3 regions of the Mesorhizobium sp. M1050 genome follow, and region 2 is predicted to be linked to each of the others. Evidence: predicted binding sites of a transcription regulator. Region 2 holds the regulator's gene; each other region holds the start of a gene.

Region 1 (3,283 bases), on a different contig from region 2:
CGCGAGCAGTGGAAAGAGGTCATCGACACCAATTTGTCGGGCGTCTTCAACATGACGCATCCGCTGTGGAGCGGCATGCGCGACCGCAAGTTCGGCCGTGTCATCACCATCTCCTCGATCAACGGCCAGAAGGGCCAGGCCGGCCAGGTCAACTATTCCGCCGCCAAGGCCGGCGACATCGGTTTCAGCAAAGCTCTGGCTCAAGAGGGGGCGCGGGCGGGCATCACCGTCAATGTCATCTGCCCCGGCTACATCGCCACCGAGATGGTCAAGGCGATCGACGAGAAGGTGCTCAACGAGCGCATCATCCCGCAAATCCCCGTCGGCCGCCTCGGCGAGCCCGAGGAGATCGCGCGCTGCGTCGTTTTCCTGGCTTCCGAAGATGCCGGCTTCATCACCGGCTCGACCATCACAGCCAATGGCGGCCAGTATTTCGTCTGACGACGTGGCGATGTAGGCGATAGATCGACGGGCCGGTACGCCGGCCCGTTTTTCGTTGCCAGCCTGATCTTTTCGAGATGTCCTCGTCGGTCGCTGACCCAATCCGGCACGCAGAGGTTAACGGCCGGCCGCTGCCGTGTGCGAAACCTGTTCCCAAGCCTGTGGATAATTGGTGGAAAACCTGTCTACAACACTAGGTATTGGGGTGAACAAACCAGGAAAATCATGCCATCGCCGATTCGTCTCCGATTCGTTCTGGCTTTGACCGGAAAGTTAACGATGGCGACCTGAATCGCCAGCCCAATCCTTAACGTTGATTAGGAAAGATCAACAATTTCATGCCGTTGGGCGAGGAACGCCAAGCCTTCATGATCGCTCATGGGCAAAGGTTAACGTCATAGCCCTCCAAGCATGAAACGGGCCAGTTCGGGGATTCAGCATGTGGTGCGTTCGGTGGTCGCGAAACCCACATGTAGCCGTGAACAAAAGCTGAATCTGCAGGAGTCACTGATTCGTCGCCGATTCGTTCCAGACTCGTTCTATCCGTTAATCCGCAGCCGATTGAGAGCTTGACAAAGACCCTTCTAGCCGCCGGCGGAACATTCCGCTTTCGCTTCTCGCCCGAAATCCCTATGTGTCCCCTGTCATACGCGCCAGTTGAGGCACGCTCCCGACAACCAGAGGCCAGAAGCCTTATTTCCAGATCAATGAACATCCAGCCGAAACACACTGAGCCACTGATCCTTTCGGGTCGCGACGTGACCGCCGTGCTTGGGCCCACCAACACCGGCAAGACCCATCTCGCCATCGAGCGCATGGTGGCACACGAGAGTGGTATCATCGGCCTCCCGCTCAGGCTGCTGGCGCGCGAGGTCTATGCCCGCGTCTGCGAAAAGGTTGGCGCCCACAAGGTCGCGCTGATCACCGGCGAGGAAAAGATCCAGCCGGCGGGCGCGAAATATTCGGTCTGCACCGTTGAGGCCATGCCACGCGAGACCGATGCCGCCTTCGTCGCCATCGACGAGGTGCAGCTTGCCGGCGACCTCGAACGCGGCCACATCTTCACCGACCGCATCCTGCATCTGCGCGGCCGTCAGGAAACGTTGCTGCTCGGTGCCGCCACCATGCACGGCATTTTGCAGCGCCTGCTGAGAGGCGTCTCCGTGGTGACGCGGCCGAGGCTGTCGCATCTTGCCTATGCCGGCTCCAAGAAACTGACCCGTCTGCCGCGGCGCACGGCGATCGTCGCCTTCTCCGCCGACGAGGTCTACGCCATCGCCGAACTGATCCGTCGCCAGCAAGGCGGCGCCGCCGTCGTGCTCGGCGCGCTCAGCCCACGCACCCGCAACGCCCAGGTGGCGCTGTTCCAGTCGGGCGATGTCGACTACCTCATTGCCACCGACGCCATCGGCATGGGCCTCAACCTCGATCTCGATCACGTAGCTTTCGCCCAGAACCGGAAGTTCGATGGTTATCAGTATCGCAACCTGATGGCGGCCGAGCTTGGCCAGATCGCCGGCCGCGCCGGTCGGCACCTGCGCGACGGCACCTTTGGCGTCACCGGCCAAGTCGACCCGCTGGACGAGGAACTGATCAAGAAGATCGAAGGCCATGATTTCGATCCGGTGAAGGTGTTGCAATGGCGCACCGCGCGTTTCGATTTCGCCAGCCTCGATGCACTGAAGCGCTCGATCGAAACCAATGCCCCGGTCGAAGGGCTGACGCGTGCGCTGCCTGCGGTCGACGCGCAGGCGCTTGAATATCTGTCGCGCGACGAAGACATCCGCGCTCTTGCCAGCAATGCCAAACGCGTGGCGCTGCTGTGGGAGGCCTGCGCGCTGCCCGATTACCGCAGGATCGCGCCGGCCCAGCATGCAGACCTCGTTGCTTCGATCTACACGGACCTTGCGCGGCATGGCCATGTCGACGAGAATTACATGGCCGAGCAGGTGCGCCGCGCCGACACCACCGAGGGCGACATCGACACGCTGTCGCATCGCATTGCCCAGATCCGCACCTGGACATTCGTGTCGAACCGGCCCGGTTGGCTGGCCGATCAGGCACACTGGCAGGAAAAGACGCGCGAAATCGAAGACAGATTGTCGGATGCGCTGCATGAGCGGTTGACGAAACGCTTCGTAGACCGCAGGACTTCCGTCCTCATGCGGCGCCTTAGAGAAAATACCATGCCTGAAGCCGAAATTAGTCCTACCGGAACCGTCCTTGTCGAAGGCCACCATGTCGGCGAGTTGCAAGGGTTCCGCTTCACCGCCGACCAGACCGTCGGCGGCGAAGACGCCAAGGCCGTGCGCACCGCCGCCCAGAAGGCGCTGGCCGCCGAGTTCGAGGCGCGCGCCGAGCGCTTCGGCGCTTCAGCCAATGGCGACATCGCGCTTGGCTCGGACGGCACGCTGCGCTGGATCGGCGCGCCGATCGGCACGCTGGTTTCCGGCGAAGACGCGCTGAAGCCGCGCCTGGTGCTGCTGGCCGACGAACAGCTGACTGGCCCGGCACGCGACAAGGTCGCCGCGCGTGCCGAGCGGTTCGTCAACTTCCAGGTCGAATCGCTGCTGAAGCCGCTGGTCGACCTTAAGAATGCCGACCAGATTTCCGGCATCGGCCGTGGCATCGCCTTCCAGCTGGTCGAGAATTTCGGCCTCATCAACCGCCGCGACATCGCCGAGGAGATGAAGTCGCTCGACCAGGAAGGTCGCGCCGCCCTTCGCCGGCTTGGCGTGCGCTTCGGCGCCTACCATGTCTTCGTGCCGGCGCTGATCAAGCCGGCGCCCGCCGGGCTGGTGACGCTCCTCTGGGCATTGCAGAACGACGGCAAGGACAAGCC
Region 2 (3,283 bases):
GGGGCAGCGTCGGTGGCGCCGAAGGCGAGATCGCCGCGGCGCTGATCGTCGGCGTTCGCGCCGGCATTCCCGATGACGTGAACGAGGCGATGCGGCGTACCGGCATCTATCACATCATCTCCATTTCCGGACTGCACATGGCGCTGGTCGCTGGCACCATCATGGGTTTGCTGCGTGGCGCCTTCGCTCTGTTTCCGAATTTTTCCGCGCGTCGCCCGGTCAAGAAGTATGCTGCGGCCGCCGCACTGTTCTCGATCGCCGCCTATCTTGTCATCTCAGGCGTCGTCGTTGCCGCCGAGCGCAGTTTCATCATGCTGGCGGTGATGCTGATTGCCGTTCTGTTTGATCGGGCTGCGCTGACGATGCGCAATCTGGCGATCTCGGCGATCGCCGTCATCATGGTGTCGCCGCATGAAGTGGTCGGCCCGAGTTTTCAAATGTCGTTTGCCGCGACGGCCGCGCTGGTCGGCGCCTATGCCGGCTGGGCGGATCATCGTGCGGGGAAAGCGAGGCCACCGCCGCCAAAGCGATCCTTGCCCGGCTTCCTGACGCGAAAATTCCTGCTGGCGGCAGGCGGCCTTGCCATGACATCCATCATCGCCGGCAGCGCCACGGCGCTGTTTGCCATCTGGCATTTTCAGCGTGTGTCGCCGCTCAGCCTATTCGCCAACCTGGCCATCATGCCTATCGTAACAGTCGTGATGTTCCTGGCTGTCGCCAGCGCGCTGCTGATGCCATTCGGGTTTGACTGGCCGGCCCTCTATCTGATGGGCAAAGGCCTGACGGTGATGATCGCGATGTCCGGATGGATTTCCGAGCGTTCGCCAGTCGACGCAATCGGTTTGATTTCGCAGCAATCCGTCGTGCTGGTGACGATTGCCTTGGTCATCGCGACGATGGCGACCACATGGTTGCGGCTCGCAGCGCTTCCCTTCGCGCTTGCCGGCCTGTTGACCGTCTCGGATACGCGCGTACCTGACGTGCTGGTCTCGGAGGATGCAAGGCTGGTGGCGCTGCCGATTGGCGGCGGCGAACTCGCGGTCAGCCGGGCCAGGCCGAACGAATTCACCGTCGACAACTGGAAGCGTGCGCTGACATCCGAAAGCATTATCGCGCCGGAGGTGTTCGACGAAGGCGACGGGCAATTCGACGTCGAGGATGCGGCTGAAATGCCGCCGGGAGCGCCATTCTATTGCACATCAGGCGTTTGTCTCGCCAGGCATCCGTCCGGAGCTATCATTGCCTATGTCGAGGACCGAAAGGACACCTGGAAAGCCTGCGGCTTCGCCGACCTGATCGTCATCAACGACGCGACGGCCTATGACGCTTGTCACAACCCGCTGGTTCTCGTCATCACCAAACGGCAACTGGCTCGCAATGGCAGTGCTGCCGTCTTCTTCGATCGCCAGTCGGCGACCACGCCGGCAACGGTCAGCTTTGCGGTGGGTAGGCCCTACCGGCCTTGGCACGTGCAACGTAAGTTTTCGCGTGAGGCGAGGGGCCTGCCGCCCTTCAAGAGACCGGACAAGCCCGTCGTTAAACCGCAGCTGCCTCAGTAACGGCGGATCAGGCCGACAAGCTTGCCCTGCACCTTGACCCGGTCTGGTCCGAAAATCCGCGTCTCATAGGCCGGATTGGCGGCTTCGAGAGCAATCGAGGCACCCTTGCGGCGGAACCGCTTCAGCGTCGCTTCCTCTTCATCCACCAGCGCCACGATGATCTCGCCAGGGCTCGCCGTATCGGCGTTGCGGATGATGACGGTGTCGCCGTCGAAGATGCCGGCCTCGATCATCGAGTCGCCCTTGACCTCCAGCGCATAGTGCTCGCCTCCCATGATCATGTCCGGCGGCACCGAGATCGAATGGGTCTGGTGCTGGATGGCATCGATCGGCACACCGGCGGCGATGCGCCCCATCACAGGGATCGACACGGCGGAGACCACGTCGTCGTCATTGCCGGCTGAAGGCATCCGCGAAGACGTCGGCTTGATCTGCCGGCCAAGGCCGCCCTGGCCGACGCTGGCCTGACCAAGACTGCCCTGGATGACGCTTGGCGAGAATTTTTTTGCGGCGTTGAGGCCGGGCGCGATCGAATCCGGCAGCCGCAGCACTTCCAACGCGCGTGCCCGGTTGGGCAGCCGGCGAATGAAGCCGCGCTCTTCCAGTGCCGTGATCAAACGATGAATCCCGGATTTGGAGGCAAGGTCGAGCGCCTCCTTCATCTCGTCGAAGGATGGCGGAATGCCGCTTTCCTTCAGGCGTTCATGAATGAACATCAGCAGTTCGTGTTGCTTGCGTGTCAGCATGGCGGCCCCCAGGGTACCTAAAAACCAGAATCAGAAAACAAACCCAGAACAAACACTATATGTTCCAGTTGTGTTCTGCAACCGTTTAAAGTTTAATGAATCTGTTAAGGCCGCTGAAATTATTTGGCGCGCGCCAGCGCGCTTGGGTGATCACGGCATGCCGTCACAAGGCGCTTTCCGGCATTGAAATTGTTATGGTTAATGGGCTGCCGCCCATCGTTGGCCCAAGCTTTGGCATGAGCTGCCCATGGATCCGCGACGGGGCATTTCCAGCCTTCCATGCGTTCGTCTGCCGTGAACGAAACGAAGCCAAAATGCCAACCTTGGTTAATTTGTTGATGCCAGTGTTGGCCAGCAGCGGCAACCGGATTTGTGCACTGGAAATTCGTCCCTCCATCATCCGACCAAGAGGCAACGATGCGACAACAGTTGGGACGACTGCGTCAGGTCACGGCCTCCTTGACGGCGAAACGCTGGTCCTTCCATGCATCCGTTCGCAGAATGTCTTCCAGCACCTCGACCGCCAGCCACACGTCCTTGTAGCCGACATAGAGCGGCGTAAATCCGAAACGGATGGTTGACGGCGCGCGGAAGTCACCGATCACTCCGCGCTCGATCAGCGCCCGCATGATTTGATAGCCATGATCGTGAACGAACGACACCTGGCTGCCGCGCCTGGTCGCGTCGCGGGTGCTCTCCAGCGTGAGGCCATAGGCGCCGCACTTCGCTTCGACGAGCTGGATGAACAGTTCGGTCAGCGCGACGCTTTTCTTTCGCAATGCCGCCACGTCGACGTCGTTCCAGATTGCGAGCGCACCTTTGAGCGCCCGCATCGACAGGACCGGCTGCGTGCCGCACAGAAAGCGGCGGATACCGGTGCCGGCAACATAGCCTCGTTCGAAGGCAAAGGGCCGTGCATGCCCCCACCAGCCGCTGAGCGGCTGGCTGATCGCGCCGTGGTGGCGTTGCGCGGCATAG
Region 3 (3,283 bases), on a different contig from region 2:
ATTTCCTTGAGCACACGCACCGCGATCTCGTTCTGCTTGTCGTTCAGCGAGGCGGGCAGGTCGGTGAACCACCGGTCGGCCTTGCGGATGGAAAGCTCGGTGACTTCGCCGATGTGCTTGCCGGCGATCTTGACCGCCAGCGACTCGGGTTTCAGCCGATAGCCTTTGCAAGCCGGGCAAGGTGTGGCCGACATGAAGCGCTCGATCTCCTCGCGCATCCAGGCGGATTCGGTCTCTTTCCAGCGCCGCTCGAGATTGGGAATGACACCTTCGAAGGTTTTCGTGGTCTTGTAGGAGCGCAGACCGTCATCGTACTGGAAGGTGATCTCGCGCTCGCCGGTGCCGCGCAGGATGGCTAACTTTGCCTCTTCGGTCAGGTCTTTGAACTTGTCGCCGAGCTTGAAGCCATAGGCCTTGCCGAGCGCCTCCAGCGTCTGCGCGTAATAGGGCGAGGTCGACTTCGCCCACGGGCTGACGGCGCCGTCGCGCAGCGAGATGTTTTCGTCCGGCACTATCAAATTGCCGTCGATGGCGCGCTGGCTACCGAGACCGTCGCAGGTCGGGCAGGCGCCGAACGGATTGTTGAACGAGAACAGGCGCGGTTCGATTTCCGGAATGGTGAAGCCGGACACCGGACAAGCAAATTTTTCCGAGAACAGGATGCGCTCATGCGTCTCGTTCTTCGACTTGTTGACCGAATCCTCGCCGGTCTGGCTGGCGTCGAGCGGCTTGTCGGCGAATTCGGCGACCGCCAACCCATCGGCCAGCTTCAAAGCGGTTTCGATGGAGTCGGCGAGCCGTGTCGCCAGATCGCCGCGCACAACGATGCGGTCGACGACGACGTCGAGGTCATGCTTGTACTTCTTGTCCAGCGCCGGCACGTCGGCGATTTCATAGAAGACGCCGTCGACCTTGACGCGTTGAAAGCCCTTTTTCTGCAACTCCAGCAGTTCCTTGCGGTACTCGCCCTTGCGGCCGCGCACCATCGGCGCAAGGATGAACAGACGGGTGCCTTCCTCGACCGCCAGCACGCGGTCGACCATCTGCGAAACCGTCTGGCTCTCGATCGGCAGGCCGGTGGCCGGCGAATAGGGGATGCCGACGCGCGCAAACAACAGGCGCATGTAGTCGTAGATCTCGGTGACGGTACCGACCGTCGAACGCGGGTTCTTCGAGGTGGTCTTCTGCTCGATCGAGATGGCAGGCGACAGGCCGTCGATCTGGTCGACGTCCGGCTTCTGCATCATTTCGAGGAATTGCCGGGCATAGGCCGACAGGCTCTCGACATAGCGGCGCTGCCCTTCGGCATAGATGGTGTCGAAAGCAAGCGAGGATTTGCCGGAACCCGACAGGCCGGTCATGACAATCAGGCTGTCACGCGGCAGGTCGAGATCGACATTCTTCAGATTGTGTTCGCGCGCCCCGCGAACGGAAAGATATTTATGGTCGGCCATCGCCGGTCGCCGCCTCAGAATCTGGAGATTTCCTGGTATGGCGAGTTTCCCAGCCATCCCCTATGTAGGTAGTTTTGCCGCCGCGTCGAGAGACGCCACAATTCCCAACAAAAGCGTTTAACCGTCTTTCGCGTAAACGGGCAAGCGGAAAGAACAAAGACCGAACACGCTCCTGACAAAGCTGTGCAAAAACTGACCTGTGCGTAATCTCCGGGCGATCACATTTTTCGGTATCTGTCTATTGCCGGTTGACGTCCCCGACACACGGGGGCAGACTCCGGCAGTCAACGAAGCCGGCCGTCTTTCGATGGTCTCGCCGCCCGGAGGCGGCCTGCGAGACGCCGCAGGCATTAGCGATTTGTGCTTCGAGACGACAACGTTGGAATGGACAAAGGAGCGGAGCTATGACGCCACCGGATCGTCCCCCAGGGTTCCAGTTGTTACTGGAGCCGCGGCAGGCATAAGTGCCAGGGTTTAGCGTCTGCGCCACCCGACAAACCGTGACCTGCCATACCCCGTAAAAATCAGAGACTGCAGTCGGATCGTCGGCTGACGCCGCGTTGCATCCGAAATCAAATGCCGGCAGTACGCCCCCGGTAGAAGTTGGATTTGAGATCCAAAAAGGCCCCGTCCGTTTGCGCAAAGCACGGCGGGGCCATTTATGTGCGGATTGTCTTGTTGGCGATATGGCAGCGCAGCACGCCGACACCACTATCAGTGGCGCGGCTGCCCGATTGAGCCGGCGCCGACATCGACGGTGATGCTGCCTGAAATCCTGACATCCGTGTCACCGATCTTGAACTGGCCGTTGCCGTTGCCGGGAAATGCGTCGTCGGGTTCGGGCTCGGGAGCCGGCTTGGCGATGTGATAATCGCCGGCCACGCCGGGCAGGGCTCTTTTTTGCGCCTGCGCCGAGCTATCGCCTGCGAACGCCGAGCCGCTCGAGAGACACGCGAGCGCTACAATGGCGATCACACGGTGCAATGTTCTGGGCGGATGAGTGTCGATCATCCCAGGATGATAGTGGCATGCCGTCGACGGGACCAGACCGACATCGTCAAATCTTCCAAAGCGTGTCGTGTTTCGAGAGCGGATTCAGGCGACGCGTTTTAGCCCTTTGTCTTTATGCATGTCATTCTCCCAAAACCGGGCCACTTTGGGCGACCACTTGACCGCGGGCGGGAATGCGATCCGGCCCACTTTTATGCCGCCTTTTTTCGTGTGTCGAAGACATGGTCGACGATGCCCCAGGCCTGGGCCTCGCGGGCGGTCATGAAGTGGTCGCGGTCCAGCGTGCGTTCGACCTCTTCATAGGTGCGGCCGCAATGCTGCGCGTAGAGTTCGGCCATGTGCCGTTTCGTCTGGACGATGCGCTCGGCATGGCGCTGGATGTCGGAGGCCTGACCCTGGAAGCCGCCAAGCGGCTGATGCAGCAGGATGGTGGCGTTCGGCAGTGAGATACGACGCCCGGCCGTTCCTGCCATCAGCAGGAACGAGGCCATCGAGGCGGCAAAGCCCATGCACACGGTCGAGACCGGGCAACTGATGTATTGCATCGTGTCGTAGATGGCGAAGCCGCTGGTCACCACGCCGCCCGGCGAGTTGATGTAGAGCGAGATCTCCTTGTCGGGATTGTCCGATTCCAGCGACAGCAACTGTGCGCAGACCAGCGCCGAGATGTCGTCGTTGATCTCGCCATTGATAAAGACAATGCGTTCGCGCAACAGCCGCGAAAAGATGTCGAAGGCGCGTTCGCCGCGGCTCGATTGCTCGATGACCATCGGCACCAGACTGGCAACACCGCTCATGATCTTCTCTCCATTGTCCCT

Evidence for each region. The regulator LexA, encoded in region 2, represses DNA repair genes until DNA is damaged. The targets are predictions, from matches to a motif close to TGTTCNNNNTGTGTTCNG.
Region 1: NKH57_RS13345 (helicase-related protein) is a predicted target of LexA. The motif match lies at 966-983, and genes of this name have one in related genera.
Region 3: uvrA (excinuclease ABC subunit UvrA) is a predicted target of LexA. The motif match lies at 1,604-1,621, and genes of this name have one in related genera.

What each region holds. Positions count from the first base shown of each region.
Region 1 is NZ_JAMYMV010000019.1:27,700-30,982, reverse strand. Features, by position in the region: gene phbB (acetoacetyl-CoA reductase) at 1-441, shown strand, start outside; gene NKH57_RS13345 (helicase-related protein) at 1,149-3,283, shown strand, end outside.
Region 2 is NZ_JAMYMV010000065.1:24,474-27,756, reverse strand. Features, by position in the region: gene NKH57_RS26840 (ComEC/Rec2 family competence protein) at 1-1,559, shown strand, start outside; gene lexA (transcriptional repressor LexA) at 1,553-2,305, opposite strand; gene kynU (kynureninase) at 2,749-3,283, opposite strand, start outside.
Region 3 is NZ_JAMYMV010000015.1:87,320-90,602, reverse strand. Features, by position in the region: gene uvrA (excinuclease ABC subunit UvrA) at 1-1,454, opposite strand, end outside; gene NKH57_RS11850 (hypothetical protein) at 2,169-2,336, opposite strand; gene NKH57_RS11845 (ATP-dependent Clp protease proteolytic subunit) at 2,657-3,262, opposite strand.